Regions from separate parts of the Caballeronia sp. GAFFF2 genome, predicted to be linked through region 1. Evidence: predicted binding sites of a transcription regulator. Region 1 holds the regulator's gene; each other region holds the start of a gene.

Region 1 (4,169 bases):
AGCGACAGTTGCGCGCCGCGATGCGGACAGTAGTCACGCCAAACATGCGCCACGCCTTCGGCATCGCGCCATACGACGATGCGCTCATCCGCGACGATGAACGCTCGCGTCGAACCCGCCGGCACGTCATCGCCATTACAGACCGCCAGCCATTCGCCAGCGAGAGAAAAGTCGTCGCTCATAGCACTGAAGCATCCGCAGAAAACGCCGTTAATCATCTGTCCGAGATGCGTTCTTACACGATTCACAGCAGCTTGGCAAAACGTTGCAAAATACCAGTCGTCGGGGACGAACATCGCGACGGGGCCGCAATAAGACAAAAGCGCGACAGCAAAGACACGCGCAAAAGACCATAACAGCAAGAAATCACCACCAGGGGTTCAGTATGGAGCAGGCGCATCAACCGGCACGCCGGGCCTATGCCTTCGCATGGTCCGGCAACCGGAATCCCGAACGCGAGCAAGCCATGCTGCGTATCGGGATGGGAGCGGCAGTTCTGCTGGCTTATGCGGTGTATGCGTGGCGGCACCCTTCGGCCAACGCGTCGCTGATCACGCGGTTGATCGCGCTCTACGTGTCCTACGGTGCAATCACACTATTGCTCGTCAGCCGGATGATGGCGCTGTCCAACGTCCGGCTCGTCATCACCACTATCCTCGATCAGGCGTTGCTCGGCGCGATGTTCTTTCTCTGCGGCACGCTCGCCTTGCCGCTGCTGTGGGTGGTGTTCTGGTTTCTGATCGGCTCGGGATGCCGCTACGGCAAGCGCACGCTCGCCATTTCGTGCGCGATGGCGCTCGTCGCGATCGTCGCGCTGGCGTTGTGGCAACCGTGGTGGGTGGCAAACCGCGCCGCCGCGCTCGGGCTCGCGCTGAGCGTGCTGGGCGCGTCGGTGTATCTGAGTGTGCTGGTCGACAGGCTTGGCAGCGCGAATCGCGTGCTGGCGCGGCAGGCATCGACAGACCCGCTCACGGGCCTCTATAACCGTTACGCGCTCGAACAAACCGTGAATCGCGCGATGTCCGCGCCCGAAGCCGCCGACGCGAATACCAGCGCACTGCTACTGATCGACCTCGACGGCTTCAAGGGCGTGAACGATACCTACGGTCACGCGGTCGGCGACGTGCTGTTGCAGTCGTTCGCGCAATTGCTTGCACGGCGCATGCGCAAGACCGACACCATCGCGCGGCTGGGCGGCGACGAGTTCGTCGTGCTCGCGCGCAACATGCGCGATCGCAGCGCGGTGCTCACGCTCACCGATGGCATCCATTCGGCGCTCGCCGACCTCACGCTGGTGCAGGAGCGACCAGTGAGCGTATCGGCGAGTATCGGCGCCTGCTTGCTGTCGAGCGCGGCAGAAGCGCATGACGCCGATATCACCGCCGTGCTGAGAGCCGCCGATCGCGCGATGTATCGCGCAAAGAGTCTCGGCGAAGGCAAGACGGTGTTCGCCGAGGCGCGCGACTTCGAGATGCATTGAGCCCATCCGCGCGCATTCGAGCGCCTTTGCAAAGGCAAAAGCAAAAAGCGCGCGGCCCCGGTTCGGGGCTTCGCGCGCCTCTACAACTCGGAACTCAAGCCTCGACGCTAGTCCACGACTGTTCCCGCAGCTTCGCACGCAAACGCGCCACGGCCTGGCTATGCAACTGGCACACGCGCGACTCGCTCACTTCCATCACCGCGCCGATTTCGCGCAGGTTGAGGCCCTTCTCGTAGTACAAGCTCATGAGCAGCTTCTCGCGCTCCGGCAACTTGTCGATGGCTTCGATCAGCGCGCCGCGCAGACTGTCGTCCAGAAGCGCCGACAGCGGGTCCGAACGATCGACGCAGTAACGGTCGAGGAACGGCTCGTCGTCCGCCGAGCGGTCGAAGTCTTCGTAATAGATCAACTGGCTGCCGTGCAAGTCCTGCAGCATCGACTGATACTCGTCGAGCGGCATCTTCATGTGCTCGGCGACTTCGGTCTCGCTGGCCGAACGGCCAAGGTTCTGTTCCACCTTGTGTACCGCCGACTCCACTTCGCGCGATGTCTTGCGCATGCTGCGTGGCAACCAGTCGTTGGCGCGCAACTCGTCGAGCATGGCGCCGCGAATACGCTGACTTGCGTAGGTTTCGAACTGGGCGCCCTGATCTTCCTTGTAGCGGCTAGCCGCATCGAGGAGGCCAATCATGCCGGCCTGGATCAGATCGTCGAGATCGACGCTCGCCGGCATTTTGGCGACGAGCTGGAGTCCGAGGCGGCGAACGAGCGGCGCATATTTCGTAAGCACGTCGGACTGCGAGAGTTTGCCTTGGGCGTTATACATCCTGTTCACCTTTCAATATCACATCGACGCCGTGCTGCTCATTGCATGATCGGAAAACGCCGCCGCTCGGTGCGCCGCTTTCCGTCCGCTTTCACCAGACTCGCCAACCGGAATGTGCGCGTCGTACTGGCTCGCTTCGTCGCCGCGCGAAAACGGCGCGGGACGCATCGGCCAGTGCAGCAGCTCGGCTGCGATGTAGCGGTAGTCGCGCGCCGCGGCCGTAGCCGGAAACGCTTCCACCGCACACCGAGAGAGCTCCCTCGCCCGAGCGACGCGCGCATCCTCGGACACATACCCTGCCTGCACGAGCGACACGGCCAGATAACGGCTCGCGACACCCGAGAGGTTGTCGAACGCGACCGCTGCATCGGCTGCGTCCTGCACGTGATTCATCAGCACGCGGAACTGGCCGATCGCGTGGGCGTAGTGCAAGCGCTTCATGCACGCATACGCCTCGGTGATCGCCGACGCGGCTACCCGCGTCACTATCAGAAAGTCATGCGCCTGCGCCGCGAGCGACGAGAGCGCGCCATTACGATCGAGTTGCGCATCGATCAGCACGATATCCGCGGGGCCGTCGAGCAGCGCGCGTGCTTGCGCCGCATCGTGGCTGATACGTTCATCGCGCGGTGCGGCGATCAGCGAAAAACCCATCGGCGTGCGCACCGCGACATCCTGCAATTCGCGACGGCCGGACATCACCGCCGAGAGCGCGCCCGCGCCATCCACACCCGCCATGCGGCTGACCGAGCCCGCGTTATGCCGCTCGTCGATGACGAGCACATCCTTGCCATGCACGGACAACGCCGCGCCGAGGTTCACTACCGCCGACGTGCAACCGATGCCCGCCGGTCCGCCCACTACAGCCACCACGCGAGAACTGGCGCGCGTCAGCAGCCTTCTCAGGCCTTCAGCCTGATCGAGCACGAACTTATCCAAAATGGACTCCATGCAGTTCTGTCGTGGCGCGTGCGGACAGTGCGGACAAAAGCGCCGGCACATCGTCGTCTTGCGGCACGAAAGGCGAGCCATCGCGCGGAATGCAGAACGCGCTCTTGATGAGGAAACGCTTGGTTGCGACGTACAAGTTCTCCGGCACCTTCTGACCGGTCGATACGTAATGCACCGGCAGCTTGTAGCGGATGACCGTATCGAGCACGCTGCCGAGGTTGGTCGCCTCGTCGAGCTTGGTCAGAATGCAGCCCGCGAGCGGCGGCTGGTCCGGCGCACTCTTGTAGGCCTGCACGACTTCGTTGAGCGTGTCGCCGTGGCTCGTGGCGTTCAGCAGCAACAGGCGTTGCACCGGCTGACCCGTGCCGCACAGCATCGCGATCTGGTCGGAGACCGTGCGATCGCGCTGGCTCATGCCGATCGTGTCGATCAGCACGATATGTTTGTTGCGCAGTTCGGAGAGCGCGAGTTGCAGGTCGGCGCCGTCCTTTACCGCGTGCACCGAGACGCCGAGAATCTTGCCGAAGATGCGCAGTTGCTCATGCGCGCCGATCCGGTAGCTGTCCGTCGTCAGGAGCGCGACCTTGCTGGCGCCGAAGCGCATCACGCAGCGCGCCGCGAGCTTTGCCGTGGTCGTCGTCTTGCCGACGCCCGTCGGGCCCATCAGCGCGAACACGCCGCCGCGTTCCATCAACGCGTCTTCGCTCGGCATCACCGGCAGATTCGATTCGAGAACTTGCTGCACCCATTCGAGCGCGTTTTCCACGTTCTCCATCGACGGCATGTTGTCGATCACCATGCGCACGAGTTGCGCGGAGAAACCGGCGGCGAAGAGGCGCTTGGTCAAGGCCGAGTTGGTCGGGTTGCGGCGCTGGCGGTCGCCCCACAGCAAACCCGAGAAGTGCTCTTCCA
Region 2 (4,169 bases), on a different contig from region 1:
CATCGGCCCTTGGGCAAGGGTTCAACGTAGATTTGCATCATGATGACTCCGGCGTTGTAGGAAGCGTCGGGCAAGCGCCGTGACTGCGGCTGCCTCTTATATAAGAGCGTAGCCCTTAAGCGTGGCGCTGCATCGAGGAAAATGACGGCTAAATTTGCGCGTTGAATCAGAGGGTTGGAGAGAAAATTCCGCGATGAGAAACGCACCGGGGCTATGTGCAACGCGTGCATGCTGCCACGCAGCAGGATTTCTCACGACACGCGGGCTGGTTTCGTGATGTGGGATCGACGAGCTCACGCGCCCGGCAATTTGCCCGTGCATCGCAAGTCCTGGCACGAGCGTGGGTTCCATGGCGCGCGGCCGCCCAATGGCCGCGCGCGCCGGTAACGTCAACGTCGGTTATTGCGCGAGCGCCGGGTGCTTCATCAACGTCGCCGCAGCGGACGACGATGAAGCCGGGTTCTGCCCGGTAATCAAAAGGCCATCGGTGACGACATAAGGTGCCCAGTCTTCGAGCTTCGAATAGATGCCGCCCTTCGCCTTGAGTTCGTCTTCAACGAGGAACGGCACGACATCGGTCAGTCCGACCGCGGCTTCCTCGGAGTTGGTGAAGCCCGTGACTCGTTTGCCTTCGACAAGCGGTGCGCCCTCCGGCGTGCGGACATGGCGCAGCACGCCAGGTGCGTGGCAGACCAGCGCGACAGGCTTGCCAGCGGCCAAGAAGGCTTCGATCAGGGCGATCGAGTTTTTGTCTTCGGCCAGGTCCCAGAGCGGACCATGACCGCCCGGATAAAACACGGTATCGAAATCGGCTTGCGAGACGAGATCGAGCTTTACCGTGCTGGCAAGCTGCGCGGTAGCCTGCGAATCGGCTTCGAAACGATGTGTCATTTCGGTCTGATTGGCCGGCTCGTTGCTCTTCGGGTCGAGCGGCGGCTGACCACCTTTAGGCGATGCCAGCACGATTTCCGCGCCCGCATCCCTGAAGGCGTAGTAGGGTGCGGCCAGCTCTTCGAGCCAGAAACCCGTCTTGCGGCCCGTGTTGCCGAGTTGGTCATGCGAGGTCAGAACCATGAGCACTTTCATGTTGCATCTCCGTGGGTGAGTAAGGCGAAACCGTAAAGAAGGTTGATGGGGTTAGTAGACCAGTCGTCTAGTAAATGCTTCAAAAAAAGCACCTCTAAAGAAGTGCTGGCACCTCGCTCCCTGCTTCGTCAGGGAGCAAGTCGCAAGATCTGCTGCGTTGTCGTCGTCGCCACTTCAAACGGCTGCGTGTTGCGAACAATCTTCACCATGATGCTGGCGCCGAGCCACAGTTGATACAAGCTCTGCGCGACGCTTTGCGGATCACCTTCGATCGAAAGCGAGCCTTCCGCCACACCGATTTCGATTGCACTTGCAAGACGGCTAACGATCCCCGCCGTGCCGCGCTTCAGCGTGGCGCGCATGGCCTCCGACATGTCCGCCACTTCGGCGCCGAGCTTGACCGCGAGACATTTGCCCTGGCAATCGAAGAAGGACTGGGTTTCTTGCCAGATGCTCCAGTAGTTCGTCAGCCGCTGCGCCATGCTCAGTCCGGGCTGCGCTAGCGTCTGGTCGAGGTCGTTCAGGTAGTCCTCGAAATAGCGTTCCAGGAGCGCCACGCCGAACGCATCCTTGGAGCCAAAATAATGATAGAACGAGCCCTTCGGCACGCCGGCTTCCGTGAGAATCTCATTCAGGCCGACGGCGGAAAAGCCTTTGGCGCCGATCAACCGTTGACCGACGGTAATGATGTTTTCGCGGACGTCGACGGTTTCTGATGTGTTTGCGGTAGGCATGGGTGGACTTTAGCTTATAGTAGACCAGTCGTCTAGTATTTTAAGAAATTTCTTGCCCTCGCAGACGCCAAGTCCGGTCTATGTGCGATTCCTCACACTTTGTTTCAATTTGTTGCAAATACACGGGAGGCTTACTGGATAAGGCTATGCGGGCTGGACGAGGTTGCGAGGGTGTCGGCAGGCCGCCGGGCTTGGTAAAGATTTCAAGCCCCACTCCGTTAAAGAACTCAACAGACAAGGAGCCGAAGCCATGAAGATCGAATCGAACAACACGCCCGCCGCACTCCAATCCGACACCTTTCGCGTAGCAAGCAAACGCGATGTGCAGGCTACGGGCGGCGTGCAGCAAACCAGCGCGACCAACGCAACCAGTTCGAAAGTGACGTTGTCCTCGTTGTCGTCTATGCAAGTCACGGGCGGCGCGGACATCGACACGGCGAAGGTCGAATCGATCAAGGCGGCTCTGCGTGATGGAACCTACAAGATCGACTCGGGCAAGATTGCGAGCGGCATGTTGAGCACCGCAGGCGATTTGCTCAAGACGACGATGCGTTGATGGGTGGTTAAGCGGGAATGGAGCGCGGGCGGCATAGCGCAAAGCGTCGGGGGACAAAACCAAATGCCCCGTTCAAATGGCATGGCCGATTCTGCAGATTCGTAGTCGAGCGGACCGACGCGTAGTGAGCCCGACACCAATCACTCGCCTGGCGGCCCATACATCTTCGGATTTCTGCGCGGCGCCTCGACACGCTCTGAATGTGAATGATCAGTCGATGCCGGAGCTTGGGTGGCCGACCCTTCGGCTCCAACGCTATTCTCTGGCGATGCCGGCGCACCAGGCACCGCGCATCCCGCCAAAACGATTAGCAACGTCCCAAGCACGGCTTTCAACATTTTGGCACCCTGCATTAACGCACATTGGCAATCGCAGGCATCTCTTTAAACGAGGGCTTGGCGAACAAATAGCCTTGCATCAGGCTCACGCCGGCTGCTTCCAGAAAATCGCGCTCGCCTTGCGTCTCGATGCCTTCCGCGATCACGCGAATTCCCAGATCACTGCAAATCTTCAAGACGCCGGCAACGATCCGCTGACGCACGGTGTCGGTGTCGATGTCGCGCACCAATGCCATGTCGAGCTTGATCAAGTCCGGCTGAAAGTCGGCGAGCAGTGTGAGCCCTGAATAACCCGCGCCGAAATCGTCGATCGCGGTCTGAAAGCCGAACGATTTATACGCGCGGAAAATCTGCACCAGATGCGAACGGCTAATGATGTTTTCACCTTCGATGGTTTCGAAGATGATCTTATTCACCGGGAAGCCGTGTTTTTCGGCGGCCTCGAAGGTACTGCGAATGCATGCCGCAGGCTGATAGACCGCGTTCGGCATGAAGTTGATCGACAGAAAGCTGTCCATGCCCATGCTTGCCGCCTGCTCGATTGCAGTCGTGCGGCAACGTTGATCGAAGTTATAACGGTTCGAGTCGTCGACCTGCGACAACACCGAACCCGCCGATTCGCCATTCGGCCCGCGTACGAGCGCCTCGTAGGCATAGGGACTGCCCGACCGCACGTCGACGATAGGCTGAAACGCAAAGGCCATTTCGATCTGCGCCACTTCGGGGCTATTGCAGCCACCGCAGCGAACGGGGCCGTTTGCCGGCTGTCCCGCCTCGTGAATTTTGATCATGTTTCGTTCGTCTGAAAAGTTGGTCTTTGAAGCGACAGCTTGCCATCTCGCGCCGGCCTTCAATATATCGGACGATGGGACGCGCTTCTTTAACTTCCGGCACCTCCCGCGCTCGCCATGATCCACTTCTCGAAGGAAACCACGGCGTCATCCCCGACGCGGTCTGCGTTGATCACCAGTGTGTAATCGGACGCGCGCCACGCCGGCGCCGCGATCGGGCATACGAGTCGGCCTTCGGCGATATCGCGTCCGATCAGCGGCAACGACGCGAGCGCCACGCCAAGCCCCTCCGCTGCAGCAGCGAGTTGCAGATATGTGTGCTCGAACTCGACGTGCCGGGCCGCGCGCAAGTCCGCCGCGCCCGCCTCCTTGAGCCACGACGACCAACTCGTGCGCGTGCTGGCGGAATGCAGCAGCGCGTGATGACGCAGATCCGCGACGCTTGCTATGGGACGCTGACGCAGCAGCGCGGGGCTGCACACCGGCAAGCGCACATCGGCCATCAACGAGCGCGATACGACGCCCGCGCCTTGTTCATGACCCGAGCGTATGCCGATATCGAAGGCATCGCCGATATACCGCAACTTGCGCGACGTGGTCGACAACCTGACGTCGATATCGGGAAAGCGCGCCTGAAAATCGGCGAGACGCGGCAGCAGCCAGC
Region 3 (4,169 bases), on a different contig from region 1:
GTTATCTGCAATTGAAGCCGGATGGAATCGACGTTCGCCGAATCCTGGCCGACTCCCTGCGCCTCTTCGACAAGTTCTTCGAAGCGGAAGCCGAATGCCGGCGCATGATCGAGCAGGACCCGAACTATCCGGAAGCGCACCGCATTCTCGGCGTGACGCTGCGCTCGCTGATGCGCCTCGACGACGCGCAAGCTGCTTGCCGTCGCGCCGTGGAACTCGCGCCGTTGTCGGCGAAAGCGCACGAAACGCTCGGCGTGGTGCTGATGGACCAGACGCGGTTCGACGACGCGGAGAAGCATTCGCGTCGCGCGATCGAACTCGATCCAACTTGCGACAGCGCGCACGAGAACCTGTTGTTCTGCTTGTCGCACAAGGAAGAAATCGACCGGAAGGCGTACTTCGAGCAGCATCTGTACTTCGCCGAGCAATGCGCGAAGCCGCTGCAATCGACGTGGAAGAAGCATCGGAACCAGCCGGACCCGAACCGCTGCATTCGCGTGGGCTTCGTCTCGGGCGACTACAACCAGCATCCGGTGGCTGTCTTCATCGAGCCGGTGTTCCGCTATCTCGTGAACGATCCCAGCGTCACGGTGCACGCGTACTACAACCGCTCGGTGACCGACGAGGTCACGCGCACGCTGCGCGATATCGTGCCGCGCTGGCACGACGTCTCGGGTTATAGCGATGCCGCGCTCGCCGACAAGATTCGCGCGGACGGCATCGACGTGCTGATCGATCTTTCGGGGCACACGGCCTATAACCGCCTGCTGACTTTCGCGCGCAAACCCGCGCCGATCCAGGCGACGTGGATGGGCTATCTCGGCACGACCGGCATGACCGCGATGGATTACTACATCGGCGATCGCCACTATGTGCCTGAAGAACAGATCGACGGTCAGTTCGTCGAAAAGCTGGCGTATCTGCCGGCGTATGCGCCTTTCAAGCCCTCGGAACATGCGCCGGCGCTCAACGCGTTGCCCGCGCTCACCAACGGCCACATCACTTTCGGCAGCTTCAACCGCTTCAACAAACTGCGTCCGCGCACCATCGCGCTGTGGTCGGAACTGCTGCGCGCGGTGCCGGATGCGCGCATGTTGATCGCAGGCGTGCCGCGCGACAACAGCCACACGATTCTGATCGATTGGTTCGAGAAGGAAGGAATCGATGTGAGCCGGCTCGAGTTTCGTCAGCGCTCGTCGCTCGTGCGCTATCTCGCGCATCACCTCGACGCCGATATCGCGCTCGACACGTTCCCTTACGCGGGCGGCGTCACCACCATGCAGGCGCTGTGGATGGGCGTGCCCACGCTCACCTTGCCCGGCGAACTGATCGCGAGCCGAGGCAGCACGTCGGTGCTTTCCAACACGGGCCTCGGCGACTTCGTGGCTCGCGACCGCGCGGACTTCGTCGCGAAGGGCATCGAATGGGCGGGCCGGGTCGAAGAACTCGCGCAGATCCGCGCCGGCATGCGCGAGCGCTGCCTGCAATCGCCGGGCTTCCAGCCCGACACGGTGGCCCGCGCGCTCTCCGCCAGCATGCGCCAGATGTGGCAGCGCTGGTGCGCCGGCAAGGCTGCGGCCACGTTCGACGTCTGAAGCGAATTTTTTAACGAAAGAAGTCGCTCCGTCTGCCGTTAAAGCTCTCAGACGGGGCATTCAAAAACCGCGAGCATCGGCAGCAGAGCCCCGCTGGGCAAGCTTTAGCACGGATTTCCAGGTATTTATCAGGCAAATCGAAACGAGCACTAAAGTTTGCCTAGCACGGGCCGAAAACCTAAACAAGCGGCCAAACAAACAAACGACGGACGCTTCCGCCAAACGATGGCGTTATCAACTCAGATAAATGCGCCAGGCCTCATCGGAGAAACAAAATGATCGGTATCAATAGCAACATCAACTCGCTGGTCGCTCAGCAAAACCTGAACGGCACGCAAAGCGCACTGTCGTCGGCAATCACGCGTCTTTCGTCGGGCAAGCGCATCAACAGCGCAGCAGACGACGCAGCTGGCCTCGCAATCGCTTCGCGCATGACCTCGCAGATCAACGGCCTGAACCAAGGCGTTTCGAACGCGAACGACGGCGTGTCGATGGTTCAGACGGCTTCGAGCGGTCTGTCGCAGATCACGGACAACCTTCAGCGTATCCGTCAGTTGGCCGTGCAAGCATCGAGCGGCTCGCTGTCGACGGCTGACAAGACCTCGCTGCAACAAGAAGTGACGCAGCGTATCAGCGAAATCAACCGTATCTCGTCGCAAACCACGTTCAACGGCACGAACCTGCTCGACGGCACCGCCGGCAGCAAGACGTTCCAGGTTGGCGCGAACGTCGGCCAGTCGATCACGATCGACCTCGGCTCGGCAGCAAACGTCTCGGCTCTGTCGCTCGGCGGCAGCAACCCGCAGAAGGGCACGGTCATCGGCACGGTCGACGGTCTGAGCCTGGGCGACACGGGTGCATCCGCAGCTGCCAGTTCGGCAACGATCACGTCGGTCAACGTCATCGCTGACGGCTCCGGCGGCTACACGTTCACCGACCAGGACAACAAGGCACTCGGCAGCTCGTTCGCCTCGTCGAACGTGTTCACGGGTCTGTCCGCAGGCAGCACGAGCATCAGCCTGAACAGCACCAACGTTCCTTCGGCAACCGCAGCTCAAACGTCCGAAGTCGGCGCGCTGACCGCGAACAACACGCCGCCGCAAGTGTCGCAAATCGACATCAGCAAGGCGAACGGCGCATCGTCCGCAATCGAGGCAGTCGACAACGCACTGGATGCAGTGAACTCGCTGCAAGCTCAGTTGGGCGCCGTGCAGAACCGCTTCAGCTCGGTTGCCGCTACCCAGACCGCGCAGTCGACCAACCTGTCGTCCGCTCAGTCGCAGATCACCGACGCGAACTTCGCGCAAGAAACCGCGAACCTCTCGAAGGCTCAGGTTCTGCAACAAGCTGGTATCTCGGTTCTGGCGCAAGCGAACTCGATGCCCCAGCAGGTTCTGAAGCTCCTCGGCTAAGCATCGCCGACGCAGTAACCGGCGCGTCTCGATCACGGCGCGCCGGCGACGTACCCAGGGAGGCTTGCCTCCCGATTTGCATTTCCGCCAGAGGCGCCTTCATGACGAATCGCCTGCTGACGGCGCAGTAAAACGCATCTTCAACCGCTCACGGCAAGAAGCCAGAAACGGAGCCATACATGTCCACGGTAGCAACCACTTCGGCATCCACGGTCGATCCGACCAGCGCCGTCCAGCAGGCCGCGCAGTCGATCATCAGTGGCTCGACCAACTCCACGATGGATGTGAACTCGCTCGTCACCGCCATCGTCAACGCGAAGGTCGCCGGACAGACGGATGCGCTGACAGCCAAGCAAACCAAGGACAACACCCAGCTCACCGCGGTCGGCACGCTCAAGTCCGTGCTGTCGCTTTTGCAAAGCTCGGTGAGTTCGCTCGCGGACGGCACGACGCTCGGCGCCTTCACGGCGACCGGCAGCGGCAAGGGTCTGACCGGCACGGCCAGCACCGGCGCGGTCGCGGGCACTTATTCGGTCGCGGTCAGCAACATCGCCACCTCGCAATCGCTTACCTCCACCGCGTTCACCAGCACCGCGCAACTCGGCACGGGCACGATGAAGCTGTCGGTGGGCGGCAAGGACATGTCGATCAGCATCGACTCTTCGAACAACACGCTCGCGGGCATTGCGTCCGCGATCAACAAGGCAAGCGGTAACCCCGGCATCACGGCGGCGGTCGTCAACGGCACCGATGGCGCGCACCTCGTGCTGCGCTCGGCGTCGACGGGCCAGGCCAACGGCATTACCGTGGCGGTCACGCCGAACATGCAGTCCGACGGCACGACGCCCGACGACAACGGTTTGTCCAAACTCAACGTGGCATCGACGTTGAGCGCCGCCACGACAGATTCGAACGGCAATGCGGTTCCGGCACAGACGGCCATCAGCTCGTCGAACTGGACGCAGACGACGGCCGGCATGGACGCCAACTTCACCATCGCGGGCACGCCTGCCAGCAGCTCGACCAATGCGGTCACGACGGCGCTGTCCGGCGTGACGCTGAATCTCACGTCGGATGCGGTCAACACGACGCAGACCTTGACCATCGCGCAGGACACGGCTACGCAGAAGACGGCCATCGATGGTTTCGTCACCGCGTACAA

The links. The regulator FliA, encoded in region 1, starts transcription of late flagellar genes. The targets are predictions, from matches to a motif close to CTAAAGTTTNNNNNNNNNNNGCCGNTA.
Region 2: a site for FliA is predicted at 2,015-2,041, ahead of flgM (flagellar biosynthesis anti-sigma factor FlgM). Genes of this name have one in related genera too.
Region 3: a site for FliA is predicted at 1,745-1,771, ahead of NCT04_RS00915 (flagellin). Genes of this name have one in related genera too.

Annotation. Positions count from the first base shown of each region.
Region 1 is NZ_JALQDA010000023.1:184,609-188,777, forward strand. It holds gene NCT04_RS14475 (Rieske 2Fe-2S domain-containing protein) at 1-182, opposite strand, end outside; gene NCT04_RS14480 (GGDEF domain-containing protein) at 386-1,480, shown strand; gene NCT04_RS14485 (RNA polymerase sigma factor FliA) at 1,575-2,306, opposite strand; gene NCT04_RS14490 (MinD/ParA family ATP-binding protein) at 2,325-3,245, opposite strand; gene flhF (flagellar biosynthesis GTPase FlhF) at 3,238-4,169, opposite strand, start outside.
Region 2 is NZ_JALQDA010000035.1:188,300-192,468, reverse strand. It holds gene NCT04_RS27050 (hypothetical protein) at 1-41, opposite strand, end outside; gene NCT04_RS27045 (type 1 glutamine amidotransferase domain-containing protein) at 400-1,086, opposite strand; gene NCT04_RS27040 (TetR/AcrR family transcriptional regulator) at 1,215-1,820, opposite strand; gene flgM (flagellar biosynthesis anti-sigma factor FlgM) at 2,071-2,376, shown strand; gene NCT04_RS27030 (EAL domain-containing protein) at 2,729-3,505, opposite strand; gene gcvA (transcriptional regulator GcvA) at 3,595-4,169, opposite strand, start outside.
Region 3 is NZ_JALQDA010000003.1:92,810-96,978, reverse strand. It holds gene NCT04_RS00920 (tetratricopeptide repeat protein) at 1-1,595, shown strand, start outside; gene NCT04_RS00915 (flagellin) at 1,871-3,007, shown strand; gene fliD (flagellar filament capping protein FliD) at 3,187-4,169, shown strand, end outside.